3 regions of the Streptomyces sp. NPDC057939 genome follow, and region 2 is predicted to be linked to each of the others. Evidence: riboswitches for the same ligand, from Rfam matches in the RefSeq annotation. Region 2 holds a riboswitch; each other region holds the start of a gene.
The links. A riboswitch is a leader RNA that binds a small molecule or an ion and turns the genes downstream of it on or off. The one in region 2 is predicted to bind thiamine pyrophosphate.
Positions count from the first base shown of each region.

Region 1: it holds a riboswitch for thiamine pyrophosphate, as region 2 does, so the genes downstream of both, thiC (phosphomethylpyrimidine synthase ThiC) here and thiO (glycine oxidase ThiO) in region 2, are expected to answer to the same signal.
Region 3: it holds a riboswitch for thiamine pyrophosphate, as region 2 does, so the genes downstream of both, ACFVS6_RS31480 (thiamine ABC transporter substrate binding subunit) here and thiO (glycine oxidase ThiO) in region 2, are expected to answer to the same signal.

Region 1 is NZ_JBHVPG010000001.1:364,676-374,721, forward strand. It holds gene ACFVS6_RS01680 (IclR family transcriptional regulator) at 209-955, shown strand; gene ACFVS6_RS01685 (SsgA family sporulation/cell division regulator) at 1,052-1,501, shown strand; gene ACFVS6_RS01690 (YibE/F family protein) at 1,518-2,906, opposite strand; TPP riboswitch at 2,982-3,126, shown strand; gene thiC (phosphomethylpyrimidine synthase ThiC) at 3,120-4,907, shown strand; gene ACFVS6_RS01700 (aldo/keto reductase) at 5,070-6,122, shown strand; gene ACFVS6_RS01705 (glycosyltransferase) at 6,190-7,341, opposite strand; gene ACFVS6_RS01710 (hypothetical protein) at 7,489-8,301, opposite strand; gene ACFVS6_RS01715 (metallophosphoesterase) at 8,451-9,713, opposite strand; gene ACFVS6_RS01720 (LacI family DNA-binding transcriptional regulator) at 9,943-10,046, opposite strand, start outside.
Region 2 is NZ_JBHVPG010000037.1:66,540-76,585, forward strand. It holds gene ACFVS6_RS30530 (phytoene desaturase family protein) at 1-1,446, shown strand, start outside; gene ACFVS6_RS30535 (hypothetical protein) at 1,475-2,371, opposite strand; gene metF (methylenetetrahydrofolate reductase [NAD(P)H]) at 2,422-3,336, opposite strand; gene thiE (thiamine phosphate synthase) at 3,470-4,120, opposite strand; gene ACFVS6_RS30550 (Rv2175c family DNA-binding protein) at 4,192-4,557, opposite strand; gene ACFVS6_RS30555 (NAD(P)/FAD-dependent oxidoreductase) at 4,699-5,919, opposite strand; TPP riboswitch at 6,022-6,134, shown strand; gene thiO (glycine oxidase ThiO) at 6,132-7,301, shown strand; gene thiS (sulfur carrier protein ThiS) at 7,298-7,498, shown strand; gene ACFVS6_RS30570 (thiazole synthase) at 7,504-8,304, shown strand; gene pknB (Stk1 family PASTA domain-containing Ser/Thr kinase) at 8,454-10,046, shown strand, end outside.
Region 3 is NZ_JBHVPG010000040.1:1,761-11,806, forward strand. It holds gene ACFVS6_RS31475 (ABC transporter permease) at 1-905, opposite strand, end outside; gene ACFVS6_RS31480 (thiamine ABC transporter substrate binding subunit) at 962-2,062, opposite strand; TPP riboswitch at 2,148-2,257, opposite strand; gene rlmN (23S rRNA (adenine(2503)-C(2))-methyltransferase RlmN) at 2,323-3,435, opposite strand; gene ACFVS6_RS31490 (phosphatidate cytidylyltransferase) at 3,593-4,669, opposite strand; gene frr (ribosome recycling factor) at 4,669-5,226, opposite strand; gene pyrH (UMP kinase) at 5,322-6,101, opposite strand; gene tsf (translation elongation factor Ts) at 6,265-7,101, opposite strand; gene rpsB (30S ribosomal protein S2) at 7,237-8,148, opposite strand; gene ACFVS6_RS31515 (peptidoglycan DD-metalloendopeptidase family protein) at 8,400-9,524, shown strand; gene ACFVS6_RS31520 (TetR/AcrR family transcriptional regulator) at 9,787-10,046, opposite strand, start outside.

The sequences.
Region 1 (10,046 bases), on a different contig from region 2:
CTGGAATCGGCGGATAGGGTCGCAATCTGTGTCGCTCCCCTGGGCACCGTCAGCTGGTACTCCGCTCCGGACGGGCGATCAGGTCCGGAGCACCCGAGCAACACCCCCAGGAGCCACGGCACACGCGGGGGCGGCCCCCGCAGGGCGGGCCCCCCAGGCCCGCCGCCACGCCTGGGGGTGAGCTTTGTCTTCGGTTCACAATGCCGGTGTGCCGACTCTGATCGGTTCGGTGCAGAGAGCGCTGAGGCTGCTGGAAGCTGCGGGCTCCCACGGTGACGGAGCCCCGGCGAAACAACTCGCGCGCGAAGCCGGGCTCCCGCTCCCCACCGCGTACCACCTGCTGCGCACCCTGACGCACGAGGGCTATCTGCGCCGCGAGGGAGGGGTCTTCGTACTCGGGGCGGCCGCCGGGCGGTTGGCGGTTGGCGGACTTCAGCAGAAACGTCGCAGCATGATCCTCGACTCCCTCGCGCACTTCCGCGACGCGGTCGGGGCGCCCGTCTACTTCGCGGTCTACCGCGAGGGTGAGATCGAGGTCGTCGGCGTCTCGGACACCCCGGCCGACCCTGCCTGCGAGGAATGGGCCGACTTCCGCGCGACCGGCCACGCGCACGCCATCGGACAGTGCCTGCTGGCCCAGCTCGACGAGAAGGCGCGCAAGGACCACTACGACCGTCACCCGGTCGAGGGGATCACTCCCTACACCGTGCGGGACCTCCACGCACTGGAACAAAGAATCGCTTCGTTGGAACGGATGCAGCCGGTTACGGAGCGTCAGGAGTACGCGCTGGGCATCGTGTGCGCCGCCATCCCGATCACGGCGGGCGATACCGCCGCAACCATGGCCATTTCGCTCCCTGCGCACCAGGAAAGTCGGTTGCCCTATGCGGTGGATCGGCTACGGAGTGAAGTAGGCGCGCTGTTGAGCACCCTCTCGTTCTCTATCAGTATCTGAAAACTCACTCCTTGTGATCTCCGAGCGCTTCCACCACTCTTGTCAAGAGGGCTTGGGGGACCATTCCTGGCCACTTCCACTACAGCGGGGTAGGCAATGCGCGAGTCGGTACAGGCAGAGGTCATGATGAGCTTCCTCGTTTCCGAGGAGCTCTCGTTCCGGATCCCGGTGGAACTCCGGTACGAGGCTCGGGACCCCTACGCAGTACGCCTCACCTTCCACCTTCCCGGAGACGCGCCTGTGACCTGGGCGTTCGGCCGGGAGCTGCTTCTCGACGGCATCAACAAGCCCTGCGGCGACGGCGACGTGCACATCGCCCCCACCCACCCCGAGGAGCTGTCCGACGTCCACATCCGCCTCCAGGTCGGCGGGGACCGGGCCCTGTTCCGTGCCGGCGCGGCACCGCTCGTCGCGTTCCTCGACCGGACCGATCGGCTTGTTCCGCTCGGTCAGGAGCGCAACCTCGGCGACTTCGAGGGGGACCTCGACGAGGCGCTCGACAAGATCCTCGCCGAAGCCCGGCAGAACGAACAGAACGCGGGCTGAGCCGACCGGCTCCTCCTCAGCGCTTGCGCCGTCGGCCCCGGCCGCCGCGGACCGGTCCCGTGGCCGCCGCGCCGGCGGGGGCACCCGGCCGGTCCGCGGAAACGACCAGAGCGGCCAGGGCCGTGGTCACGGGAACCGATGCGACGAGCCCGATCGAGCCCACGAGGGTCCGTACGATCTCCTCCGCCACCAGCTCGCTGTTGGCCACCGACCCTATGCTGCTGTTGGCGATCGAGAACAGCAGCAGCAGGGGCAGAGCGGCACCCGCATAGGCGAGTACGAGGGTGTTGACCACGGACGCGATGTGGTCGCGGCCGATCCTGATCGCCGCCCGGTACAGGGCGCGCGGCCCCATCTTCGGGTCGGCCTGGTGGAGTTCCCACACCGCTGAGGTCTGGGTGACCGTCACGTCGTCGAGCACACCGAGCGAACCGATGATCACGCCTGCGAGCAGCAAACCGCTCATGTCGATGTCGGGGTAGAGGCCGTGGATCAGGCCGGTGTTGTCGTCGGTGTTCCCGCTCAGGAACGCCCAGTCGATGAACACCGAGCCCAACAGGCCGATCAGCAACAGTGAGACCAGGGTGCCGAGGACGGCCACCGAGGTTCTGGCCGTCAACCCGTGGCACATGTAGAGGGCGATCAGCATGATCGCGCTGGCCCCGACGATCGCGACGACCAGGGGGTTCGAGCCCTGCAGGATCGCCGGGAGGATGAAGAGGGTCAGGATCGCGAAACTGATCACGAGGGCGATGAGTGCGAACAGGCCCCGCAACCGGCCGACCACGACGACCGCCACGGCGAAGATGCCGGCCAGCAGGGCCATCGGGAGCTTGCGGTTCACGTCGATCACCGAGTACTGGAGGTCCCGGGGGGCGTCCGGCGCGTGGGCGACGACCACCTCCTGACCCTGCTTCAACTGCCGTGGGGCGCCCGGCTGGACGATCTCGAAGAAGGCGCGCCCCTTGTCGGGACCGCTACCGACCACGACGGTGGCCTTCTTGCAGTCGCCGGTCTGCGAGGCCTTCGCCTCGCGGCCCTGGGGGGTCGAGAGATCGCCGGTCGACGGCACCTGCGCGGCGTTCACCGATTTGCAGTCGACGCTTTCGAGTGCGACGACTTGGCCCTGCTGGGTCTGCCGGTCGAATCCCACGCCGGTCCGTTCGTGGGCGGGGGCGCCGCCCGGCCACAGGACCGCCATGCCGATGAAGACGGCCGCCGCGAAGGGGATCAGTACCGCGGCGATGACCTTGCGCAGGTGCTTGGAGACGGGGGCCGCCGGCCCGTGGCTGTGGCTGTGGGAATGGCCCTGTGCGGGCCCGGCCGCATGTCCATGGGAGGCGTGCTCGTGGTCGTGGTGACCCGTGGGTTCGGTGGGCTCGGTGGGGGGCTGCGGCGAGGACATCACCGGCAGATCATCGCAAGAGATGAGGGGGCCCACTGTTCAGCACGCCACAGATGACGCTAGCGTGGGGGCACCTTTGCACAACGCGGGAGCTCGGAGCACCGGGCTGAGAGGGCGCTGATCACCGTACGCACATGAGAATGCGTACGGGAAGAGGCTGCGTCGACCGCCGAACCTGTTACCGGGTAATGCCGGCGTAGGGAGATAGGTCTCATGACCATTCAGGACGCACGCACGCCTGCCGTCAGCCAGGACGCCGACGGCGGGAACGAGCGCCAGCCGGGCTGGCACAAGGGCTACGTCGCGGGCTCCCGCCCCGACATCCGGGTGCCGGTCCGCCAGGTCCACCTCACCAACGGCAAGGACGTGACGCTCTACGACACGTCGGGTCCGTACACCGACCCGCAGATCGAGACCGATGTCCGTCGGGGCCTCGCGCCGCTGCGCGAGAACTGGATCATCAGCCGTGGCGACACCGAGGAGTACGCGGGCCGCCCCGCGCGCCCCGAGGACGACGGCATCAAGCACACCTCGCCCCGCGGCGGCCTCAAGAACCTCGACGCGGTCTTCCCGGGACGCCCCCGGCAGCCCCGCCGCGGCCGTGGCGGCGCCGCCGTAACCCAGCTCGCGTACGCCCGCCGCGGCGAGATCACCCCGGAGATGGAGTACGTCGCGATCCGCGAGAACGTCTCCCCCGAGGTCGTCCGTGAGGAGATCGCCGCAGGTCGAGCGGTCCTTCCGGCCAACGTGAACCACCCCGAGATCGAGCCGATGATCATCGGCAAGCGGTTCCTGGTGAAGGTCAACGCCAACATCGGCAACTCCGCGGTCACCTCCTCCATCGAGGAGGAGGTCGACAAGATGACCTGGGCCACCAAGTGGGGCGCCGACACGGTCATGGACCTCTCGACCGGTCGCAACATCCACACCACCCGCGAGTGGGTGCTGCGCAACTCCCCCGTCCCGATCGGCACCGTGCCGCTCTACCAGGCGCTGGAGAAGGTCGACGGCCGCGCCGAGGACCTGACCTGGGAGATCTACAAGGACACGGTCATCGAGCAGGCCGAGCAGGGCGTCGACTACATGACGGTCCACGCGGGCGTGCTGCTCCCGTACGTACCGCTGACCGCCCGGCGCAAGACCGGCATCGTCTCCCGCGGTGGTTCGATCATGGCCGCGTGGTGCCTGGCGCACCACAAGGAGAACTTCCTCTACACGAACTTCGAAGAGCTCTGCGACATCCTCGCGACCTACGACGTCACGTACTCCCTGGGCGACGGCCTGCGCCCCGGCTCCATCGCCGACGCCAACGACGCCGCGCAGTTCGCCGAACTGAAGACGTTGGGCGAGCTGAACACCATCGCCAAGCGCCACAACGTCCAGACGATGATCGAGGGCCCGGGCCACGTCCCGATGCACAAGATCAAGGAGAACATCGACCTCCAGCAGGAGATCTGTGAGGAGGCGCCGTTCTACACGCTCGGCCCGCTCACCACGGACGTCGCGCCCGCGTACGACCACATCACCTCGGGCATCGGCGCCGCGATGATCGCCTGGTGGGGCACCGCGATGCTCTGCTACGTCACGCCCAAGGAGCACCTGGGCCTGCCCAACCGTGATGACGTCAAGACCGGCGTCATCACCTACAAGATCGCCGCCCACGCGGCGGACCTGGCCAAGGGGCACCCGGGCGCCCAGGAGTGGGACGACGCCCTGTCGGACGCACGGTTCGAGTTCCGCTGGGAGGACCAGTTCAACCTGGCCCTCGACCCGGACACGGCCCGCGAGTTCCACGACGAGACCCTGCCGGCCGAGCCGGCCAAGACCGCGCACTTCTGCTCCATGTGCGGTCCCAAGTTCTGCTCCATGAAGATCTCGCAGGACATCCGCCGCCAGCACGGTGGAGACCTGAAGGCCGACGAGATCGAGGCGGGCATGGCGGAGAAGTCCGCCGAGTTCGCCGCTGCGGGCAACCGCGTCTACCTGCCTCTGGCGGACTGACGCACGTTCGGGGGGAGTGCTGCTCCCGGTCGGCGGAGTGCCGCCGACCGGGAGCAGCGCCGTGTCCGGGCCCTGGAGACAAGGGAGTTCGGACCTGAGGGATCGGGGGTCCGGTCCTTGACCTGGAGCGCGCTCCAGGTCCTAGAGTGCCGCCGCATGAGCATGGGATACCGAAATCTTGGTGGTACCGGCATCGAGGTGAGTGCCCACTGCCTGGGCACGATGATGTTCGGCGCGGTGGGGAACCCGGATCACGAGGAGTGCGTGCGGATCATCCACGCCGCACTCGACCGGGGCATCAACTTCGTCGATACGGCGGACATGTACTCCGCCGGTGAGTCCGAGGTGATCGTCGGCAAGGCCCTCAAGGGGCGGCGCGACGACGTCGTGCTCGCCACGAAGGTCCACTTCCGGATGGGCGAGGGCCGTAACCGGAGCGGCAACTCGCGGCGGTGGATCGTGCGGGCGGTGGAGGACAGCCTGCGCAGGTTGGACACCGATTGGATCGACCTCTACCAGGTGCACCGGCCGGACCACACGACCGACGTCGAAGAGACCCTGTCGGTCCTCGGTGACCTGGTCAGGGCCGGCAAGATCCGCGCCTTCGGCTGCTCGACGTTTCCGGCCGAGGAGCTCGTGGAGGCGCACCACGTGGCCGAGCGGCGGGCGCTGCCCCGGTTCCGTACGGAGCAGCCGCCATACTCGATCCTCGCGCGGGGCATCGAGGCGGACGTGCTTCCGGTCGCCCTTCGGTACGGGATGGGAGTGCTGACCTGGAGTCCGCTCGCTTCCGGCTTCCTGAGCGGGAAGTACCGGCTCGGTGAGCCCGTCGACATGACCTCGGGGCGGGCGGCGCTGACTCCGGCACGGTTCGATCCGGCGATCCCCGGCAACGTCGCCAAGCTGGAAGCGGTGGAACAACTGGTCGAGTTGGCCGAGTCGATCGGATGCACGCTGCCGGAGCTGGCCGTGGCGTTCCCCGTCGCCCATCCCGCCGTCACCTCGGTGATCATCGGGCCGCGGACGATGGAGCAGATGGAGTCGCTGCTGAAGGGGGCCGGGCTAATCCTGGACGACGCGGTGCTCGACCGGATCGACGAGATCGTGGCGCCCGGCGTGAACCTCTACCGGCCGGACGGAGTCTGGCGCCCGCCGGCCCTGTCGAACGCCGGTCTGCGCCGCCGGGCACTCGGCGAGCGGGCAGCCGCGTCGTAGAGGGGCGTGGGTCGCGTTGTTTCACGTGAAACGGATGCTGTTCGTTTCACGTGAAACACGCGGGTGGTCACATGTGGGCGGTTGTTTCACGTGAAACAGGAGGGGCCGTTTCACGTGAAACAGACAGGGAGGGGCCACGGAGGGAAGCGACCGCGAAGGCGCGGTTGTCCTCCGTCTGGCGCCGGTACGCCTCCGGCAGGTCCGGCAGGGCGAGCAAGCGGTCGCAGGCGCTGAGCGACGCGTCCATGTCGCCGACCCAGTAGGCGTTGATCGAGTGCTCGAAGAGCAGGCCCCACCGGTACACCCAGGGCTGGACGAAGAGCAGATCGTCCGGCACCGGGCGATCCAGGACGGCTGCGGTCACGGCGTGGGCGGAGTGGTACCGGCCGAGCATCCTGAGTCGTGCGGCGAGTTCATAGCAGGCTTCCAGCCGGCCGGGACGCGAGTCCCAGGCCCGTGAGAGGGCGTCCATGGCGGCGGGCCAGTCCCCGGCCTCGCCCTGTAGGACACCGACCTGGAGCAGTGCGTAGTAGACCTCCTCGCCCCAACCGCCCATGCCGGCGCGGCGTTCGTAGAGCTTGATCGAGGCCGCGGTGTCGCCCATGTCCCGCAGGGTTTGCGCGAGGTAGAAGACGGTCCGGGTGTTGGACGGGTCGCGTTGCAGTTCGGCGCCGAGCAGCCGCGCGTCCCGTTCGTACTTGTCGTGTCGGGAGCCGCCGTCGGCGTAGTCCTCGATGACGAGCGCGTCGAGGTTCTCCTGGAGGCCGGGCCGCCGGTCGTTCTCGTCGCGGCGGTCGCAGGTCAGGTACTCGTGGGTGACGCCTTCGTACCGCCAGGGGAGATCGGCACGGACCAGGCGTTTGATGCGGTACTCGGTCGCGCCCTCGTGGCGGAGCATGTAGGAATCCGCCGTGAGGGCGGGCAGGGGCCCTTCGGGGCGCAGGACGTGGTCGGCGTCGAGGAGCAGCACGTAGTCGGCCTTGCCGAGACCGTGCCCGATGTTGAGGCTGCGGTTGTGCCCGAAGTCGACCCACGGTTCCTCGTGGAGTTCCCCGGGGATCCCGTCCAGGGCGCTTCGGATCAGTTGTGGGGTTCCGTCGGTGGATCCCGTGTCGGAGATGGCCCAGGTGTCGATGAGCCCCCGTACCGACTTGAGGCAGCGCTCGATGACGGCGGACTCGTTCTTCACGATCATGCACAGGCAAATCGTCGGCTTCACGGCCGCTGACCCTAGGGACGGGGCCGGTGCCGAGCGGCGAGGCACGCCGGGGCGCGAACCCGGGTGGCCCTCGCGGACGGCCAAGTGGGCCCTCCGGATGGGCCGATCCGCTGACGACGGGGCGCCTCGGCGAACCGGCCGTGGTTGTCAGTCCGGTTCGTGTTCGGGGCCGCCGAAGTCCGGGCTGGTGAAGTCCGGCGACGCGTAGCCGGGCCGGGGCCCCTGTGAGGTCGATCCGGGGCTGGTGAAGTCGGGTCGGCTGTATCCCAGTTGCGGGATGCGTCCGGCCCCCGGCGTTCTCGGGGTCGGATAGCCGTCGGCGCTCGGGTCGGCCAGGGCGTCCCGCAGGAACGGGATGATTCCCCGCTCCAGCAGCGCGTTGCGCCAGGCCTCCCGGGCCCGTGAGAGCTCGTCGGGGACCGCCACGGTCTCCGCCGCCGCGACCTCCGTCGAGCTGTTGCGCAGCGCGGTCACCAGCAGGCCGATGACCGCGAACAGCAGGGCGGCCACGGTGAGTGCCCCGAAAAGCCAGCCCGCCGTCAGCATCGTCTTCGCGAAGGCCGGTTCGGGATCGATCATCTTCAGGCTGTAGCCCACCAGCAGGAAGATCAGCATGGAGGTGCCGGCCAGGACGGGCGCGAGGACGGCCACGACGGCGCTCAGGCCGGCCCCGTCGTCCCGGTCGCCCGTCACGTACTCCCCCCTGCCGGTGGAGGCCGACCGGGCTTCGTCGCGGAGTTCCGCGCGGACCTTCACGTAGTGGTCGTACTCGGCGGCTGCCGCGGCGGTCAGCAGCGCGATCGCGTTCAGTGCCATCGTGCGCAGTTGTTCGGCGTTGAGCCGTTCGCCCAGGGTGGCGAGCTCGGGCCGTTCGTCAGCCGTGCGCAGCGTTTCGTCAAGGAGCCGGTCGAACTCGGGCCGGTCTTCGGTCAGCAGGTGCGGAGCGCTGGTCATGTGCATCCCCCGATGCTCCGTACAAGCCGGTTTGCCCGCGTAGACCCCGGGCACCGGCACAAACGGAGGAGAGCCTGCTACGGATAGAGCGATGGTAGAGCGCCCCTGCCACGCCGTGACAGGGGCTTTGCCGAAATACCCCGCTCCGAGAACGCTCAGTCGCGCAGAGGTAGTTGAACGACGAGCAGCTTGCCGGCCATGGTGACGCCGCCGTCCATGGCGATGGCCAGGCCCTCCGCGTACACGTGGGGGCCGTCCACGGCCTCCGGACCGCGGGTGCCGTCGCCGTCCTCGGTGCCCACCTCGCCGAGCAGGTAGGGGATGGGGCTGTGGCCGTGGACGACGCGTCCACCGCCGTAGGTGCCGAGGAGTTCCCGTACGGCGTGGGGTCCGGTCTCCTCGTCGCGGAAGGCGAACCGCTTGGTGAACTTGCGGAACAGGTCCCAGGTGATGTCGGCGTCGTTGCGGTTGAGGAGTTCGTGGATGTTGTCGTTGACGTCCTCGATGGAGTCGCCGTAGTCGAGGTACGCGGTGGTGTCGGAGTGCAGGAGCAGGTGCCCGTCCTCCAGCGCGGCCGCGTCCAGCCGCGACATCCACTGCAGGTGGACGTCCTCCAGGCGCTCCATGTCGGTGCGCTGGCCGCCGTTGAGCAACCAGGCGGCCTGGAAGGTGGCGGTGCCCGCCCCCGAGTGGACGGGGGTGTCGCCGAACCGCTTGGCGCCGATCAGCAGGAGTTCGTGGTTGCCCATGAGGGCCTTGCAGTAGCCGCCGGCCGCGGCGGCCTCGGCGGAGAGCCGCATGACGAGGTCGATCACGCCGATGCCGTCGGGCCCGCGGTCGGTGAAGTCGCCGAGGAACCAGAGCCGCGCGTTGCCCGCGGACCACCGCCGGTCGGCGTCGATGAGGTCCTGCGCCTGGAGCTCGGTGACCAGTTCGTCGAGGTACCCGTGGACGTCGCCGACCACGTACAGCGGGCCCGGACCGGTGGCCTGGGCCTCCTGGGGGACGTACTGGACCTGGACGGTGTCGCCGGGCCCGCCCTGCGCGCCGCGCCCGATGACGGGGAGGTCCCGCTGCGTCGGCGTGTATCCGTCGTCGGGCTCGGGCTCGTCGTCGCCCGGCTCCGGCGCGTGGTCGTCGGCGTGGGCCGCGGCCGTGCGCTGGTGCGGGACGGTGTCCGGTGCGGGACGGGCCGTGGGGGTGGAGCCGAGGTACTCCGGCTGCCCCGGCACGTATCCGGGCACCGGGGGTACGGGCGCCGCCGCCGTTCCGTAGTACGCGGGATGCCCGCCGTACCCGGGGGCGTCCCCGGGCAGGCCGGTGGACGCCTTGTGAGGCGCGGGTTCGCCGACCGGCACCCGGAAGTCCCGCAGCGTGTCCGTCCGCATCGCGGGTCCCTGACCGGCCCCCTGAGTCATCGACCCCTCCACCACCGTCGCGCTGCCGTACACCTGCGGACCCTCTGACCTCCGGGTCGGAGGGTCCGTGATGTCGTGCGCCCATCATAGGAATGCGGCTCGCGCTCTGTGACGCACCAGGGGTGGTGAATCCTGGCCGGAGCCGGTTGTTCCTACTGTTTTATCCCGATATCGGTGTTGCGGAAATCCTGGGCGGGGTCGTGGACCCCGCCGTGCCGTGGTCCGGAGGTCAATCCTGGGCCGGTGAACGGGGTGGGCTGACGGTGGTTCGGGGCGTCCTGCGCTGCGAGGAGGTACGGATGATGAGTTCGGTCGGGACGACCTGCTCTACGG
Region 2 (10,046 bases):
CGAATTGCGGTGATCGGCGCCGGGATGGGCGCGATGGCGACGGCGGCCCGGCTGGCCGTGGCGGGGCACCGGGTGACGGTCCACGAACGCGGACCCGACCACGGGGGCTCCGTCGGACGCCACCGGCGCGACGGCTTCGCCTTCGACACCGGCCCGGGGCTGCTGCACCTGCCCGCCGTCTACCGCGACCTGTTCATCAAGACCGGCAAGCGGCCCCTGGAGGACCACGTCGACCTGGTCCAGTTGGACCCGGCCGTCCGGCACGTCCTCGGCGAAGGGCCCGGCGCCATCACCGTCACCCTCCCCGGCAAGTCGCGCGGCGGGGTCGCCGCCGCGCTGGACGAGGCCTTCGGCCCGGGCGCGGGCGAGCGCTGGAACGCCGTGCTGGGCCGCGCCCGCGACACCTGGGACGCCACCCGCCGCCCCCTGCTGGAGGAGCCGCTGCGCCCCGCATGGCAGTCCCTGGGCCGCGACCCGTACCCCGCGCTGCGCGGGAGCGGGCTGCTGCGGCGGCGCCCGCCGACCCTGGCCGAGGTGGCCGGGCGCGAGCTGGGCGGCCCGCTCGCCGAGCTGCTGACCGCCCGGGTCGAGACGTACGGCCTCGACCCCCGGACGGCCCCCGCCTCCGCCGCCGCGCTGCCCTACATGGAGCAGACCTTCGGCAGCTGGTACGTCCGGGGCGGCCTGCGCGCCCTGGCGACCGCCGTCCACGAGCGCTGCCTGGAGCGGAAGGTGGAGTTCGTCTTCGGCTCCGGCGTACGGGACGTCCTGACGCGGGACGGCCGGGCCGCCGGGCTGCTGCTCGACGACGGCACCGAGGAGGCCGCCGACCTGGTCGTCTGCGGCATCGACCCGAGGCAGCTGCCGGTCGGCTCCCCCGCCTGGGCCCCGGACGCGGTTCCGGCCCGGGGCGCCGGGGTGCCCAGCCGGATCACCCTGCTGCTCGCCCTGCGCGGGGCCCGTCCGACGGACGCCGCGCACCGCACGCTGGTCCACCGCGACCCGGGCCACGGGGCGGGCGTGGGGACGGTCACCGTCCTGCGCCCCGACGACCCGACGACCCGGCCCGACGCGGACCACGAGGCCGTCACCGTGAGCGCCGTGTGCGACCCGCAGGCGCCGCAGGGCGTCCCCGGGGTGCAGGAGCTGCTGGCGGCTGCCGAACGGGCGGTGCCGGGGCTGCGGGAGCGGCTGCTGTGGCACGAGGTGCGCACCCCGGCCGACGTGGAGGCGGCGACCGGCGCCCTCGGCGGGGCCGTGCCGCCGCCGGCCCTCGCGGGGGCGGGCGGCCGGCTGCTGTATCCGGCGAACACGACGGCCCTGCCCGGGTTCTACCTCGCGGGCGGCTGGGCCCACCCGGGCGGCGGGCTCGCGCACGCCGGGATGACCGGGGCTCTGGTGGCCGGCCTGATCGTGGAGGGGGACCGGTTCCGGGGGTCGCAGTGACCCCGGAGCCGGTCCCTGCGGGCGGCCGTCAGTAGCGGTACTGCTCGTACTCGCCGGTGCCGTTGCCCTGGTTGCCCTGGTACGGGTAGCCCTGCTGGGGCTGCTGCTGGTCCTGGCCGCCGTCCTGGCCCGGGTACGGGGGCTGTGCGTCGTTGGCGCGCTGCTGCGGGACCCAGACCCCGCCGGGCGGCGTGTCCGTCGAGTACTGCTGCTGCGCCGGGTCGTACTGGGCGTAGCCCGAGTAGTCGTAGCCGGGCGGGGCGACCGCGCCGCCGGTGCCGATGTACGGGTCCGAGTAGGCGGCGTAGACCTGCTGTTCGCCGGTCGGGTAGCCGCCGGGGTAGTCGTAGCCCGGCCCGCCCTGCTGCTGCTCGTAGTGCGCCGCGTACCGGTGGGCGTCCTGCTCGGGCCGGCCGTAGGGCGCGGCCCCGTCGCCCTGGCGGGGGGCGAAGCTCTGTATGCCGTACGAGCCGGTGTCCTCGGGGACCGGCTCCGGGGTGAAGACCTGCGTGGAGTCCACGTCGCGGTCCTCGTGGCCGTCACGGCCTTCGCGGGCGGCGTCCGGGCCCTGGGATCCGTACTCCAGGGCCGTCACCTCCAGCCCGGCGTCCGGGCGCGGTTCGCCTCCGGAGCGGCGGCGTCGACCCTGTTCCTGCGGTGCGGGTTCCCCGCCCCGGCGCAGCGCCCAGCCGGCCACGAAGCCCTTGCGGAAGGACAGCGTCACCAGGGTCTGGCCCAGGGCGAAGGCGACGGCGCCCGCGCCGATCACGTACACCGAGGGCAGCAGCACCCCCGCCACGACGCCGAGGAACCCGGTGAAGGCGAGCAGGCGCCAGCGGAGCCGGGCCTTGTACTGCATCAGGACCTCGGCAAGCAACCACAACGCGACGACACCGAACGCGATGTAGAGGACCGTCATTCCCATGCGTGGCCCCTCTCGGTACGGCCGCCCGCACGGGAACGGGGAATGGCCGGTCAGGCCCGCTGGTGCAGGCCCAGGTTCTCGTAGATCTCGAGGGACGCCGTGGAATTGTTCAACGTGATGAAGTGCAGTCCTGGTACACCCTCGGACAGCAGCCGCGCGCAGAACTCCGTGGCGAACTCGATGCCAATGGAGCGTACAGCGGCGGGATCGTCCTTGACCGCGAGCATGCGTTCTTTCACAGTCTCGGGGAAGAGCGCGTTGCTGAGTTGCGGCAGCCGTTCGAGCTGCTTCACGGCCACAACGGGCATGACCTCGGGGATGATCGGGGTCTCGCAGCCCGCCTTCGCGACGCTGTCGCGCAGCCGCAGATAATTCTCCGGATCGAAGAACATCTGGGTGATCGCGTAGTCGGCGCCCGCGCGGCACTTGTCCACGAAGTGACGGATGTCCGTGTCCCAGTCGGAGGAGCGGGGGTGCATCTCGGGGAAGGCCGCGACGCCGACGCAGTAGTCGCCCGACTCCTTGACCAGCCGGACCAGGTCCGCCGCGTAGTGGACGCCCTCGGGGTGCGGGACCCACTCGCCCATCGGGTCGCCCGGCGGATCCCCGCGCACGACGAGCATGTTGCGGATCCCGGCGTCCGCGAACTGCCCGATGACGTGGCGCAGCTCGGCGACCGAGTGGTCCACGGCGGTGAGGTGCGCGACGGGGGTCAGGGTGGTGTCGGCGGCGATCTGCTGGGTGGCGCGGACGGTGCCGCCGCGGGTGGAGCCGCCTGCCCCGTAGGTCACCGAGACGAAGCTCGGGGAGACCGCCTCGATCCGGCGGAGCGCGTTCCAGAGGTTGCGCTCGCCCTTCTCCGTCTTGGGGGCCCAGAACTCGAATGAGTACGAGCACCCGGACGCGATGAGGTCCCGGACCGTGTGTGCACGGTCCGACCAGGTGGAAGCGGTACCAAGGGCCATACGGGCAGGTTAGACGCGGCTCGGCGGACACCGAAGCCGTGTCCATCCATTGGACACATTTTTGGACACCTTGCGGACGGCGGCCCGACCGGTGGCGGTCCCGGCCGAGCGGCGCCCTGGCGGCTCCCCCGGTCTAGCCGGTGACGACCTCGGCGCGGGCGCGTACGCGCCGGGCGAGGTCGGCGGCCGCGGCGCCGGGATCGGAGGCCTCGGTGACGGCCCGTACGACGACGACGCGGGTGGCGCCCGCGTCCAGGACCTCGTCCAGGTTGCCGGCGTCGATGCCGCCGATGGCGAACCAGGGGCGGTCCTGGCGCAGGGAGGCGGCGTGGCGGACGAGGTCGAGGCCGGGGGCGTGGCGGCCCGGCTTGGTGGGGGTGGGCCAGCAGGGTCCGGTGCAGAAGTAGTCGACGCCGGGCTCGGCCGCCGCGGCGTCGACCTCGGACTCGGCGTGGCAGGACCGGCCGATGAGGACGCCGCCGCCGAGGATGGCGCGGGCGGCCGGGACGGGGATGTCGCCCTGGCCGAGGTGCAGGACGTCGGAGCCGATGGCGTGCGCGACGTCGGCGCGGTCGTTGACCGCGAGGAGCTTGCCGTGGCGGCGGGCGGCGTCGGCGAAGACCCCGAGGTGTTCCAGTTCCTCGCCGGCCTCCATGCCCTTGTCGCGGAGCTGGACGATGTCCACGCCCCCGGCCAGGACGGCGTCCAGGAACTCGGGGAGGTCACCCTGCCGCTTCCGGGCGTCCGTGCACAGGTAGAGCCGGGCGTCGGACAGCTGCTGCATGGGTGTACCCCCCGTGGTGGTGGCGGTGTGCGGGCCGGTGGGACCGGCCCGCACACCTGTGGATCAGCTCATCAGAGGGCGAGCGCCTGAGCGCGGCGCTTCACCTCCGTGCCGCGATTCTCGCTCAGCGCCTGCACGGGGCTGCCGGGCAGGGTCGGATCCTCGGTGAAGAGCCATTCCAGGATCTCCTCCTCGGAGAAGCGGTCGTCGCGCAGCACGGTCAGCAGGCCCACGAGGCCCTTCACGACCTTGTCGCCGTCGATGAACTGGGCCGGAACCTGCAGGGTGCGGTTCTCGCCCCGGCGTACGGCGATGAGCTGGCCTTCCTTGACCATCTGGCGGACCCGGGTCACCTCGACGTCGAGCATCTCCGCGATGTCGGGGAGGTGCAGCCAGGAGGGGACAAGGGCATCGATCTTTGCGTCAATCTCGGTCACGGACACAAGCCTGCCATCTCGGACGGGCCGCCGGTACCTGGCCCGTCCGTCCGGGGTCCGGGCCGCCTCCCGCCCGGGCGGCGCGGGGCGGACTCCCCCGCTCCGCCGTGCCCGATCCGTCCCGTCGCGCCGTCGGGCGCCTCAGGCGGTGGCGGACTTCAGCGGGGTGGCGGGGTCCGCCACCCGGGCCGGGTCGACGGGGACGGCCGACTCGATGAGCTTGCGGCCCTGCGCGAGGTCCCTCGGCCGGCCGACGGCCAGGACGGCGACCAGGAGGCCGTCCCGGAGCCAGCACACCGACCAGGTGGCGTCGCCGGGGTCGCCGCGCCACAGCAGGGTGTCGGCGCCGGCGTGGTGTCCGGCGTACTGGACGAAGCGGCCGAACTGCTCCGACCAGAAGTACGGGACGGGGTCGTAGGCCCGTACGGGCTCCCCCGCCAGGATGTTCGCCGCGACGGCGCGCGGGCCCTGGAGGGCGTTGTCCCAGTGGTGGACCAGCAGCCGCGTCCCGTAGCGGGCCGACGGGAAGGAGGAGCAGTCGCCGACGGCGTACACCCCGGGGAGGGTGGTGCGCAGGTGGGCGTCCGCGGTGACGGAGCCGTCGGGGCCGCGGTCGATCCCGGTCCCGGTCAGCCAGTCCGTCGCGGGGCGCGCGCCGATGCCGACGACGACGGCGCCCGCCTCCAGTTCCCGGCCGTCCGCGAGCCGGACCCGGCCCTCGTCGATGCCGGCGACCTTCGCGCCGGTGATCAGCTCGGCGCCCGCCTCGGCGTACCAGCCGGCCATCGGGGCGGTGACCTCGGCCGGGAGGGCGCCCGCCAGGACCCGGTCCGCCGCCTCGACGACGGTGACGGCGCAGCCCGCCGCCCGGGCGGCGGTGGCGAACTCGGCGCCGATCCAGCCGGCCCCGACGACGACGGTGGCGGGGGCGGTCGCCAGGACGGGGCGCAGCCGGGCGGCGTCGTCGAGCGTGCGCAGGAGGTGCACGCCGGGGACGCCGTCGGAGCCGGGCAGGGTCAGTGGCCGCGCTCCGGTCGCCAGGACGAGGACCTCGTACGGGACGGGTCCGGCCTCGGTGTCCAGTTCGTGTTCGGCGTGCCGCAGGCCGGTGACCTCGGTGCCGAGCCGCAGCTCGATGTCGAGGCCCTCGAAGTCGACGTCGAAGGCGGAGTCCTCGGCCTTGCCGAGGAGCACCGCCTTGGACAGCGGGGGCCGGTCGTAGGGCTGGTGGGGTTCGGCCCCCAGCAGGGTCACGGGGCCGGTGAAGCCCTGTTCCCGCAGGGCCACCGCGGTCTGCACCCCGGCCATTCCGGCGCCGACGATCACGACACCGGGGTTCGTCTGTTGCGTCTGCTCGCTCACGCGACCCAGCCTAGTTCTCTGACGGTCCGTCAGGAATAGCGGGTGCGGGAGCCCGGGGGAGGCAGCCTTACCCGGCATCGGCCACGGGGTTAGTCTGGCCACCGTACCCATCGCGGGAGTCCGGGCGCACCGGGCTGAGAGGGAGGCTGGCCGGCCTCCGACCGTACGAACCTGATCCGGGTCATGCCGGCGAAGGGAGGGGCTGGACGCCCATGCACTCATCTCGGAAGGGATCCGACGTCCTCGTCATCGGGGGCGGGATCATCGGCCTGGTCATCGCCTGGCGGGCGGCCCGGCGCGGCCTGAGCGTCGTACTGGCCGATCCGGACCCCGGCGGCGGCGCCGCCCGGGTCGCGGCGGGCATGCTGGCCGCCGTCACGGAACTGCACTACGGCGAGGAGACCCTGCTCGGGCTCAACGTCGCCTCCGCCGCCCGCTATCCGGACTTCGCCGCGGAGCTGTCCGAGGCCTGCGGCGGCACGGACATCGGCTACCGGGCCTGCGGCACCCTGGCCGTCGCCCTCGACGCGGACGACCGGCTCCACCTGCGCGAACTGCACGCGCTCCAGCGCCGCTGCGGGCTGGAGTCCGAGTGGCTCACCGGCCGCGAGTGCCGCCGTCTGGAGCCGATGCTGGCTCCCGGCGTGCGCGGCGGGCTGCGGGTCGACGGGGACCACCAGGTCGATCCGCGCCGCCTCGCGACCGCCCTGCTGACCGCCTGCGAGCGGTCCGGGGTGACCCTGCACCGGGCCCGCGCGGCCCGGCTCGTCACCACCGGGGACCGGGCCGCGGGCGCCGTCCTCGACGACGGTACGGAGTTGTTCGCCGACCAGGTGGTCCTGGCGGCGGGCTCGTTCAGCGGCCGGCTCGCCGGCGTACCGCCCGAGGTGGCCGTTCCGGTACGGCCGGTGAAGGGACAGGTGCTGCGGCTGTCGGTACCGGCCGCGTACGGCCCGTTCCTGTCCCGGACCGTACGGGCGGTCGTGCGCGGCAGCCACGTCTACCTGGTGCCGCGCGAGAGCGGCGAGCTCGTCGTCGGCGCCACCAGCGAGGAACTCGGCTGGGACACCACGGTCACCGCGGGCGGGGTCTACGAGCTGCTGCGCGACGCCCACGAGTTGGTGCCCGGAATCACCGAACTCCCCCTGGTCGAAACCGTGGCGGGGCTGCGTCCGGGCTCGCCGGACAACGCGCCGCTGCTCGGACCCACCGAGCTGCCGGGCCTCCACCTGGCCACCGGCCACTACCGCAACGGGGTCCTGCTGACCCCCCTCACCGGGGACGTGATGGCGGAGCTGCTGGCCACCGGAGTCGTACCGGAGATCGCCCGCCCCTTCACCCCCCGCCGCTTCTCCTCCACGCGTCAGGAGTCCTACGCATGACCATCTCCGTCAACGGCGAGCCGCGCGAGATCGCGGTCGGCACCACCCTCGACGCGGTGGTGGCCACTTTGACCCGGGCGCCCAAGGGCGTCGCCGCCGCCCTCAACGAGACCGTCGTCCCGCGCGGGCAGTGGCCGCACACCCCACTGGACGACGGCGACCGGGTCGAGGTCCTCACCGCGGTCCAGGGAGGCTGACGACGATGGCGGACGACCTCTTCGAACTGGGCGGCCGGACCTTCTCCTCCCGCCTGATCATGGGCACGGGCGGGGCCCCGAGCCTGGACGTCCTGGAACGGGCGCTGACCGCGTCGGGGACGGAACTGACGACGGTGGCGATGCGCCGCCTGGACCCGACGGTGCAGGGCTCGGTCCTGTCGGTGCTGACGAAGCTCGGCATCGCCGTCCTGCCGAACACGGCGGGCTGCTTCACCGCCGGGGAGGCCGTGCTCACGGCCCGGCTGGCACGGGAGGCCCTGGGCACGGACTGGATCAAGCTGGAGGTCGTCGCGGACGAGCGCACCCTCCTGCCGGACGGCGTCGAGCTGCTGGACGCGGCCGAGGTCCTGGTGGACGAGGGCTTCACCGTCCTGCCCTACACGAACGACGACCCGGTGCTGGCCCGGAAGCTGGAGGACGTGGGCTGCGCGGCGATCATGCCGCTCGGGTCCCCCATCGGCTCCGGCATGGGGATCCGCAACCCGCACAACTTCGAGCTGATCGTCGAACGGGCCGGCGTCCCGGTCATCCTGGACGCGGGTGCCGGGACGGCGTCGGACGCCGCGCTGGCCATGGAGCTGGGCTGCGCGGGCGTGATGCTGGCCTCCGCCGTGACCCGGGCCCAGGAGCCCGTGCTGATGGCCGCGGCCATGCGGGACGCCGTCTCCGCGGGACGTCTCGCCCACCGGGCGGGACGCATTCCGCAACGGCGCTTCGCCGAGGCCTCCTCCCCCGTCGAGGGCCGCGCCGCCCTCGACCCGGAACGCCCCGCCTTCACCGCCTGACCAGGGGGTACGGGCCCCGACCCGACGGGGCCCGCAAGGGCCCGCGGGCGCCGCGGACGGGGGCGCCGGGAAGGGGACGTGCGTCACAGCTGCGCTGCAACCACCCCCACCCGGGCCGGCGGCGCGGCGGGCGCTCGTAGAATCGCCGGGTGGATACGACCCTGGATGACCCCCTCGTCGGGCGCGTGCTCGACGGCCGCTACCGCATCGATGCCCGCATCGCGGCCGGCGGCATGGCCACGGTCTACCGGGCCGTGGACACCCGTCTCGACCGCGTCCTCGCGCTGAAGGTGATGCACCCGGCGCTCGCCGCCGACGGCGCCTTCGTCGACCGTTTCATCCGCGAGGCGAAGTCCGTGGCCCGCCTCGCCCACTCCAACGTCGTCGCCGTCTTCGACCAGGGGACCGACGGCCCGTACACGTACCTCGCCATGGAGTACGTCTCCGGCTGCACCCTGCGCGACGTGCTCCGCGAGCGCGGCGCGCTCCAGCCGCGGGCCGCCCTCGACATCCTCGAACCGGTCCTCGCCGCCCTCGGAGCCGCCCACCGGGCCGGTTTCGTGCACCGGGACATGAAGCCCGAGAACGTACTCATCGGCGACGACGGCCGTGTGAAGGTCGCCGACTTCGGGCTGGTCCGCTCCGTGGGCTCCGTCACGAACACCACCGGCTCGGTCCTCGGCACCGTCTCCTACCTGGCGCCCGAGCAGATCGAGAACGGGATCACCGACACCCGCGTGGACGTGTACGCCTGCGGCGTCGTGCTCTACGAGATGCTCACCGGCAGCAAGCCGCACAACGGCGGCAGCCCCGCCCAGGTGCTCTACCAGCACCTCAACGAGGACGTTCCGCCCCCGTCGGCCGCCGTCCCCGGGCTCCCGGCCGGCCTCGACGCCCTCGTAGCGCAGGCCACCGCCCGCAACCCCGAGCTGCGGCCCTCCGACGCCGCGGCCCTCCTCGGCCTGGCCCGCGGCGTCCGCGACGGCCTCGGCGAGGCCGAGCTGGACGCCGTACCGCCGCAGGCGCGGGCCCAGGCGCGCAGCGCGGCGGAGGACCGGACGGGCGTGATCCCCCGCTCGGTGGACGTGCAGCAGCCGGTGCTCCACACCTCGCGGCTGGAGTCGGCGCCCGCGCCGGCCGCCGCACCGCCGGACCGGCGGCTTCCGCGCGCACCCCGGCGCGGACCGCTCCTGATCGTCGCCGGGGTGCTGCTCGCCCTCGGTCTCGGCACGGGCGTCTGGTACATCAACTCCGGCCAGTTCACGAAGGTCCCGAACCTGCTCGGCAAGTCGGAGGAGCAGGCGAAGTCCCAGCTGTCGGCCGCCGGCCTCGGGGTGAAGCGGGTCGACCGCAAGTTCAGCGACGCCTTCGAACGCGGGACGGTCATGAACACCGACCCCGAGGGCGGCAAGCGGATCCGCGGGAACGGCGCGGTGGTGCTCACCATCTCGCGCGGCCCCGAGGTCGTCAGCGTGCCCGACCTCAAGGGTCGGCCGCTGGAGGAGGCGAAGGCCGAGCTGACGAAGGTGGGCCTGGCGCCGGGGATCGTGACGCAGGCCTTCAGCCAGGACGTGGCCCAGGGCTCGGTGATCAGCACCGATCCGGCCGGCGGCCAGCGTCGGGCGCCCGACACGGCCGTCGCGCTGGTCGTCAGCAAGGGCCGTCCCGTCCAGGTGCCGAACGTCACCGGCCGCACCGCCGACGAGGCGCGGCAGGCGCTGGAGGGCCTCGGCCTCACCGTG
Region 3 (10,046 bases), on a different contig from region 2:
TCGAAGGACCGTTCGACGAGTACGCCCAGAGGCAGCACGATCAGCAGCGCCACCGTCAGCAGCACCCCGCCGAGCAGGCTCCGCTGGGCCCAGCCGCGCGGCCGGTGCGCCGTGCCCGCCGGGTCGACCAGCCGCAGCGCGGTCTCCCGCCGGCGCACGGTCCAGGCGTGCAGGGCGAGGATCGCGCCGACCGCGACGAACTGCACCATCGTCAGGACGGCGGCCGTCGGCAGGTCCAGCAGCTGCGCGGTCTGCCGGTAGACCTCCACCTCCAGGGTGGAGTACGCGGGACCGCCCAGGATCTGCACGACGCCGAAGGAGGTGAAGGTGAACAGGAAGACCATCAGCGAGGCGGCGGCGACCGCGGGCCCGAGCGCCGGCAGCGTCACCCGGAGCCAGGCCCCGAAGCGTCCCGCGCCGAGGACGCGGGCCGCCTCCTCCTGACGGGGGTCGAGCTGGGCCCAGAGCCCGCCGACCGTACGGACGACCACGGCGTAGTTGAAGAAGACGTGCGCCAGCAGGATCGCCCAGACGGTGGTGTCGAGGCGGACGCCCCACAGCTCGTCCAGCAGACCGCCGCGCCCGACCAGCGCCAGGAAGGCCGTGCCGACGACCACCGTCGGCAGCACGAACGGAACGGTGACGACCGCGCGCAGCAGTTGCTTGCCGGGGAACTCGAAGCGCGCGAAGACGTACGCCCCGGGCAACGCGATCAGCAGGGTGAGCAGCGTGGAGGCGAGGGCCTGCCAGGTGGTGAACCACAGCACGTCGGCGATGTCGGGCCGGGCCAGGACCTCGCCGATCCGGCCGAACTGCCAGCCGGAGTCCGTCTTGAGTCCGCGGCCGACGATCGCCGCCACGGGGTAGGCGAAGAACAGCCCGAAGAAGACGAGCGGCACCGCCATCAGGCCGAGCCTGACGGCGGTGGCGCGCCCGTTCTCCTTCGGGGAGCTCCCGCGTCCTACTTCACGACGAGCGAGGACCATGCCTTGACCCACTGCTCACGGTTCTTGGCGATGGCGTCCGGGGTGACGTTCTCCGGCTTGTCGATCACCACGCCGTGCTTCGTGAAGATCTCCGGCAGCTGCGCGTCCTTGACCACCGGGTTCACGAACATCTGGAGCGGCATGTCCTCCTGGAACTTCTTGCTCACCAGGAAGTCGAGGAGCGCCTTGCCGCCCTCGGGGTTCTTCGCCCCGTTCAGCAGGCCCGCGAACTCGACCTGGCGGAAGCAGGTCCCGGTGGAGACGCCCGTGGGGGCCTCGGCCGGCTGCGGCTCGCCGTAGAGCACCTCGACCGGGGGGCTGGAGGCGTAGGAGACGACCAGCGGACGGTCGCCCTTGGCCTTCTTGCCGCCCGCGGAGCCCGAGAAGCGCTCGTTGTATGCCTGCTCCCAGCCGTCGACGACCTCGACGCCGTTGGCCTTGAGCTTGCTCCAGTAGTCCTTCCAGCCGTCCTCGCCGTACTTGCCGACGGAGGCGAGGAGGAACCCGAGACCCGGCGAGGAGGTCGCGGCGTTCTCCGTGACCAGCAGGTTCTTGTACTCCGGCTTGATCAGGTCGTCCAGCGTCTGCGGCGGGGCGATCTTCTTGTCGGCGAAGTACTGCTTGTCGTAGTTGACGCAGACGTCACCGGAGTCGATCGGCGTGACGCGGTGCTGCGGGTCGAGCATGAACTCGGTCTTGATCCCGTCCATGCCCTTGACCTGGTACGGGGTGAAGATCCCGTTGTCGAGGGCCCGCGAGAGCAGCGTGTTGTCGACACCGAAGAAGACGTCGCCGCGCGGGGAGCCCTTGGTGAGGATCTCCTGGTTGAGCGCCGTGCCCGCGTCCCCGGACTTCAGCCGCTTGACGGTGTAACCGCTCTGCTGCTCGAACTCCTTCAGGACCGAGTCGGTCACGTTGAAGGAGTCGTGGGAGACGAGCGTGACCGTCTTGGACTTGGGGGCGTCGCTCGCGCCGGCGGTCTTGTCGTTGGCGTCGCCGCCGCCGCAGGCACTGAGCGTGGTGACGCCGAGCGCGGCCGCGAGCGCGGCGCCCGCGATCTTCTTGGTGGTGCTCACTGGTTGATTCCTCCTGGGATGACCAGGAGAAGACGCGGCCCTGCCCGGCGCTCTGCGAGAGCGGACGCCGGGCAGGGCGCAACAGCATGAGTGGTGACCGAACTTCCTACCCCGAATGACCGGGGCGAGGTTCAGAGGGTCTGCGGATGACGGATACCGCACTCTCAGCGCTGTGGCGCTCCCCTGTCGGAATATGAAATTGGTTCGGCCACAGGGTACCCCTGCGGCCGAATGTGATCGACCATGGCCGAATTTCGGCCTTATCGCTCCGAGGCGGCCAGCTGGCCGCACGCACCGTCGATCTCCTGACCGCGGGTGTCGCGGACGGTCACCGGCACGCCGTGGCGGGCGATGGCCTCGACGAACGCCTTCTCGTCCTCGGGCCGCGAGGCGGTCCACTTCGAGCCCGGGGTCGGGTTCAGCGGGATCAGGTTGACGTGGACCCGCTTGCCCTTGAGCAGCTTGCCGAGCAGGTCACCGCGCCAGGCCTGGTCGTTGATGTCGCGGATCAGGGCGTACTCGATGGAGATCCGGCGACCGGACTTCTCGGCGTACTCCCAGGCCGCGCCCAGGACCTCGCGGACGTTCCAGCGGGTGTTCACCGGGACGAGGGTGTCGCGCAGCTCGTCGTCGGGGGCGTGCAGCGAGACCGCCAGGCGGCACTTGAAGCCCTCGTCGGCGAACCGGAGCATGGCCGGGACCAGGCCGACGGTGGAGACGGTGATCCCGCGCTGCGACAGGCCGAGGCCATCGGGCTCCGGGTCGGTGAGGCGACGGATGGCGCCGACGACGCGGTTGTAGTTGGCGAGCGGCTCGCCCATGCCCATGAAGACGATGTTCGACAGGCGCGCCGGGCCGCCCGGTACCTCTCCGTCGCGCAGGGCGCGCATGCCGTCGACGATCTGGTGCACGATCTCGGCGGTGGAGAGGTTGCGGTCCAGGCCGGCCTGGCCGGTGGCACAGAACGGGCAGTTCATGCCGCAGCCGGCCTGCGAGGAGATGCACATCGTGACCCGGTCGGGGTAGCGCATCAGCACGGACTCGACGAGCGTGCCGTCGTGCAGCTTCCACAGGGTCTTGCGGGTGGTGTCGTTGTCGCAGCTGATGTGCCGCAGAACGTTCATCAGGTCGGGCAGCAGCTCCTGCTGGAGCTTCTCGCGGGAGGCCGCGGGGATGTCGGTCCACTCCGCCGGGTCGTGGGCGTAGCGGGCGAAGTAGTGCTGGGAGAGCTGCTTGGCCCGGAACGGCTTCTCGCCGATCGCGGCCACCGCCTCCCGGCGCTCGGCCGGGGTGAGGTCGGCGAGGTGCCGGGGCGGCTTCTTGACCCCACGAGGGGCGACGAAGGTGAGCTCTCCCGGAACGGGGCGGGCCATGGCAGGTACTCCTTGTAAGACGAAAGGCGCGCCGCAGAAGCAGCGCGCCCTTCAAGAGTAACCGCCCCGCCCGACCGGAGCTTTTCCTCCGATGCCGCCCCGGTACCGCGGGGGGGCGGAGGATCGGCCGGTGATCAGCCGTGGACCGGCGGGTGGATCAACCGGTGCCGACGAAGGCCGCCAGCAGCAGCCACACGACGGGGGCGGTCGGCAGGAGCGAGTCGAGCCGGTCCATGATGCCGCCGTGACCCGGCAGCAGCGTGCCCATGTCCTTGATGCCCAGGTCCCGCTTGATCATCGACTCGCCCAGGTCGCCCAGGGTCGCGCTGACCGCAACGGCCAGACCGAGGATCAGGCCCTGCCACCAGGAGCCCTCCTCGATCAGGAACTCCATGCACAGCGCGCCCGCGGCCATCGCGAAGGCCACGGCGCCGAACAGTCCTTCACGGGTCTTCCCGGGGCTGATGCGCGGCGCCAGCTTGGTCTTGCCGAAGCGCCAGCCCACCGCGTAGGCCCCGGTGTCGCTGACGACGGTCAGGACCAGGAACGTGACCACGCGCTGCGGGCCGTCGTCCGCGGTGAGCAGCATCGTGACGAAGGTGGCGAGGAACGGCACGTAGAACGCCGCGAACACGCCGGCGGTGACGTCCTTGAGGTAGTCCTCGGGCGGTTCCGTCATCCGCCACACCAGGACCGCGAGCGCGGTCAGGGCCATGGCGACCCAGGCGCCCTCGGCCCCGCGGACGTAGCCGGCGATGACCATGGCGGCGCCACCGACCGCGAGCGGGACGAGCGGCGCCTTGATGCCCTTCTTCTCCTGGAGCCGGGAGGTGAGCTCCCACAGGCCCACCACGACCGCGACGACGACGACACCGACGAAGACGGCCTTGACGATGAACAGCGAGGCGAAGATCACCGCTCCGAGGCCGACGCCGACCCCTATGGCGGCACGCAGATCCCGCCCCGCGCGCTTCTTCTGCGGCGGCGGGGAGGCGTCCTGCGGTGCCTGCGAAGGCGGAGGCGGAGGGCTGGGCATGGGCTCCTGCAACGGCGTCTCGGCGCGGAGCGGGGGGGCGCCCGCGAAGGCGGCCCCCCGATCGCGTGCTTCCCGGTCGTCGAAGGCACGGCCGGCGGCATCGGGCACGATGGGCATGGGCCGAGTGTGCGGGCCCACCAGCGCATCGTATGCGGGACCCGCCGGAACCGGCTCCGTGGCCCAGGGAGAGTCGTTCATCAGACCTCTAGGAGCTCGGATTCCTTGTGCTTCAGCAGCTCGTCCACCTGCGCGACGTACTTCGCGGTGGTGTCGTCGAGCTCCTTCTCGGCGCGGCGCACCTCGTCCTCGCCGGCCTCCTTGTCCTTGACGAGCTTGTCAAGGGCGTCCTTGGCCTTGCGGCGCACGGACCGGATGGAGACCTTGGAGTCCTCGGCCTTGTTCTTGGCGACCTTGATGTACTCCTTGCGGCGGTCCTGCGTCAGCTCGGGGAAGGTCACCCGGATGATGCGGCCGTCGTTGCTCGGGTTGACCCCGAGGTCGGAGTCGCGGATCGCCTGCTCGATGTTGCGCAGCGCCGACGCGTCGAACGGCGTCACGATGGCCATGCGCGGCTCGGGAACCGCGAAGGACGCGAGCTGGTTGATGGGCGTGATGGCACCGTAGTAGTCCGCCACGATCTTGTTGAACATCGCCGGGTGCGCACGGCCCGTGCGAATCGCGGCGAAGTCTTCCTTCGCCACGAGGACTGCCTTCTCCATCTTCTCCTCGGCTTCGAGGAGGATTTCTTCGATCACCACGTGCTCCTGCATGTCAGATATGGATGGTTCGGGCGGGCGGGGCGGGTCGGGCCGCCCGGACCGGGCCGGTGGACGACCCGGTCACGGAACGCTCAGGCCCGGGTGCCCTGGTCGCTCACGAGCGTGCCGATCTTCTCACCCTTGACGGCGCGGGCGATATTGCCCTCGGCGAGGAGTTCGAAGACCAGGATCGGGAGTCGGTTGTCGCGGCACAGCGTGATGGCGGTGGCGTCGGCGACCTTGAGGTCCCGGGACAGCACCTCGCTGTACTCCAGCGCGTCGAACTTCACCGCGTCCGGGTTGGTCTTCGGGTCGGAGTCGTAGACCCCGTCGACACCGTTCTTGCCCATGAGGAGGGCCTCGGCGTCGATCTCCAGGGCGCGCTGGGCGGCCGTGGTGTCGGTGGAGAAGTAGGGCATGCCCATGCCGGCGCCGAAGATGACGACGCGGCCCTTCTCCAGGTGCCGGACGGCACGGAGCGGGATGTACGGCTCCGCGACCTGACCCATGGTGATGGCGGTCTGGACCCGGCTGTCGATGCCCTCCTTCTCCAGGAAGTCCTGGAGGGCGAGGCAGTTCATGACGGTGCCGAGCATGCCCATGTAGTCGGACCGCGCGCGGTCCATGCCGCGCTGCTGCAGCTCGGCGCCGCGGAAGAAGTTGCCGCCGCCGATGACGATCGCGATCTCCGCGCCGTCACGGACCACGGCCGCGATCTCACGGGCGATGGCGTGCACGACGTCAGGGTCGACGCCCAGCCCGCCGCCGCCGGAGAAGGCTTCGCCGGACAGCTTCAGCATGAAGCGGCGACCCTTCTTGCCGTGGTCGCTCTTGTCGTCGGAAGCGGTGTGGGGGTCCACGCCCTGATTCATGGAGATCTCCTCGTGCACATACGAAGAAGGCCATTGCCGGTGGGTCCTCGCGGGTTCCCTCTTCGGCAATGGCCTCCTCGTCAGATCTGCGGTCGCCTCGCGCGTGCGCGGACGACTGCTTCAGACCCTATCGGGGTCCGGTGTCCGTCGCTTACGGACGGACTCAGATGCCGACCTTGATGCGCGCGAAGCGCTTCAGGGTGACACCGGCCTCGTCCAGAACCTTCTGGACGGACTTCTTGTTGTCCAGCGCGTACGGCTGGCCCAGGAGCGTGACGTCCTTGAAGAAGCCGTTGACGCGACCCTCGACGATCTTGGCGATCGCGGCCTCGGGCTTGCCCTCGGCGCGGGTGACCTCTTCGGCGACGCGGCGCTCGGACTCGACGACGTCGGCCGGAACCTCGTCGGCGGTCAGGTACTTCGGCGCGAACGCGGCGATGTGCTGGGCGATGCCCTTGGCCAGGTCGGCGTCGGCCTTGTCCAGCTCGACCAGGACACCGATCTGCGGGGGCAGGTCGGGCATGGTGCGGTGCATGTAGGAAGCCACGAAGGCACCCTGGTACTGCGCGAAGCGGTCCAGGACGATCTTCTCGCCGAGGTTGGCGTTGGCCTCGTCCACGAACGCCTGGACGGTCTTGCCGGCCTCGATCTCGGACGCCAGCAGCGCCTCGATGTCCGCCGGGGAGGTGGCGGCCACGTGGGCGGCGAGCTGGTCGGCGACGACCAGGAACTTCTCGCTCTTGGCGACGAAGTCGGTCTCGCACTTGAGCTCGAGCAGCACACCGGAGGTGGCGTCGGCGGCGATCAGGGAGGTGACGGCACCGTTCTCGGCGGAACGGCCCTCGCGCTTGGCGACACCCTTCAGGCCCTTGACGCGCAGGATCTCGTTGGCCTTGGTGACGTCACCGTCGGCCTCGACGAGCGCGTTCTTGCAGTCCAGCATGCCGGCGCCGGTGAGCTCGCGGAGCTTCTTGACGTCAGCGGCGGTGTAGTTCGCCATGAGTCTGTGATTCTCTCTCGAAGTCGTAGATCTACGGGTGAACGGCGGAGGAGTCGCGCTCGTGGCGCGGCTCCCCCGCCGTCATCGTCCGTGCTGCGAGTGCCCGGCGGATGAACGCCGGGCTCTCTCAGAGGGTCAGGCCTGCTCGGCGTCGGCGGCCGGAGCCTCGACGACGGGCTCGGCGACGGCCTCGGCCGCGGGGGCCTCGGCGGCAGCGTCAGCCTCGACAACGGCCTCGGCCGCGGGGGCCTCGGTGTCGTCGGCCTTCTTCTCGCCCTCGAGCAGGTCGCGCTCCCACTCGGCGAGCGGCTCGGCGGCGGCCTTCTCGCCCGGCTTCGAGTCACCGGTGGCGGCACCGGAACGGGCGATGAGGCCCTCGGCGACGGCGTCGGCGATCACGCGGGTGAGCAGGGTGACGGAGCGGATCGCGTCGTCGTTGCCCGGGATCTTGTAGTCGACCTCGTCGGGGTCGCAGTTGGTGTCGAGGATCGCGACGACCGGGATGTGGAGCTTGCGCGCCTCACCGACGGCGATGTGCTCCTTCTTGGTGTCGACGATCCAGACGGCGCTGGGAACCTTCGACATCTCGCGGATACCACCGAGGGTCTTCTCCAGCTTGATCTTCTCGCGAGAGAGGACCAGGAGCTCCTTCTTGGTGAGACCCGAGGCCGCGACGTCCTCGAAGTCGATCGCCTCAAGCTCCTTCAGACGCTGGAGGCGCTTGTAGACGGTGGAGAAGTTGGTGAGCATGCCACCGAGCCACCGCTGGTTGACGTACGGCATGCCAACGCGGGTCGCCTGCTCGGCGATGGCCTCCTGGGCCTGCTTCTTCGTACCGACGAACATGATGGAGCCACCGTGCGCGACGGTCTCCTTCACGAACTCGTAGGCGCGGTCGATGTACGACAGCGACTGGAGCAGGTCGATGATGTAGATGCCGTTGCGCTCCGTGAAGATGAAGCGCTTCATCTTCGGGTTCCAGCGACGGGTCTGGTGACCGAAGTGGACGCCGCTTTCCAGCAGCTCCCGCATCGTTACGACGGCCATGGCCATCTCCTTGGTTTCTCGGTTTGGTTCCTGACGCCCCGACGCGCCCTGCCCCGAAGAGGGACCGAGAGGCGCTTTCACCCGACCTGGTACGGGTCGGTGCTGGGGCGTGCGAAGTCGACCCGGTGACCCGGATCGCCACAAGAAGTGTACGGGACCCGGTGGTATGCCGGGTGACGCCGTTGTCCACACCCCCGCTGCCGTCCACAGGCACGGACGCGTCGAGCCCCGGTGGCGGGACCCTGTGCGACATGACGAAACTGCTGCTCATCCTGCTCGTGGCCCTGACGTCCCTGCCCCTCGCACCGGCGGTACGGGCCCCGCTGCCGCCCCGCCCCGGGGCCCTCGCCGCGGCCGTCCACCCGCTGCCGGAGCCACGGGCCCCGGCCCCGGAGACCCGCGCCCCGACCCCGACGGGAGGCCACACCCCGAGGGGTCACCCGGCGCTCCTCCCGCGGCCCGTCCCCGCGGCCGCCCACCCCGCGCCCTCCGCCCCCGCCCCGCCGGACCGCCCGCCGGCCTCGCCCCCTGCCGGGGCCGCCGGCCCGGCGGACGGCGGCCCCGTGCGCCCGGCCGGAACCCGGGGGGCGGCCCCCGGTGGCCGACCCCTGCCCGCGCCGCTGTCCGTGCTGCGCTGGTGGGACCCGCCGCCGACCCCGTACGCGGCCGGGCACCGGGGTGTCGACCTGGCCGCCCCGGTCGGCGCGGAGCTGCGCGCCGTCGGCCCGGGTCGGGTGCACCACGCGGGGCCGGTGGCAGGCCGCGGGGTCCTCTCGCTCACCCTCCCGGGCGGCCTGCGCACCACCTACGAGCCGGTCCGGCCGTTGGTCGCGGAGGGCGAGGCGGTGGAGGCGGGCCAGGTCGTGGCGGTCCTCACCGAGGGCTCCCACTGCGCGACCCCTTGCCTGCACTGGGGCCTGCTCGCGGGCGAGGACCTCTACCGCAACCCGCTCGCCCTGCTCCCCCGCCCGACGCCCCGACTGCTCCCGACCACGACGGGCCCCGAGGGACCGACACCCACGCCGGCCCCGAAGGCCCCGACGGACGAGGGCTCGCCCGCCCGACCGGGAGGACACCTCGCGGCCGACACGGGCAGCGACTCCTCCCCGCCCGGCACCGACCGACACCGGTCCGCCGTGACTTCGCGGGCCACAGGCCGGCGGACGGGGTTCCGCGCACGCCCCCGCGCCGAACCGCGAACCCGGCAGCGCCGCCCCGCGCCGCAGCGGCGAGCGGGGTCGGGGCCGGACGACGGCCGGCGGCCCGGGTGGGGGCGACCATCGGCCGCAAGGGGGCCGGAGCCGAACGGCGGCCGGTGGCCCGGGGTGTCGGCCGTCGGCCGTCGGCCGTCGGCCGCAAGGGGGCCGGGGCATTGACCCGGTCACGGCCACCCGTCATGACGTCGATCCGGACCGGCGGAGACCGAAGACGGGGAACGGGGAACAGGGAACAGGGGACGGGAACCCCGGACCGGACCTGAGCCCCCGTGAGCGCCGCCCGGCCATGGCCTGGCCCCACCCTTGCCGGCGGATCGCGCTGCCGAGCCGAAGGTCTCGACCGCGGCCGGCGAACCGGGGCCACGGGCCGGGCGCCCCGGCCCGAACCGGTGGGTCGGGGAGCGGGCCCCCGCCCGGGCGATCAGCCGCGCACGCCCCGCAGGGCCATGGCGACAGCAGCGTCCGTGACCACGACGGGGTCCTCCGCGGCGCCGAGCTCGATCCGCCGGACGGCCGCGTCGACGACGCCCTGCAGCAGCATCGCGGCCAATCGCGGCTCGTTCTGCCCGAGCGCCGCCAGCGCCTCGACGATCATCGCCACCAGGCCGCCGTGCGCGGCGCGGATCTTCTCCCGCGCGCCCGCGTCGAGCTCGCTCGCGGAGATCGCCACCACCGCCCGGT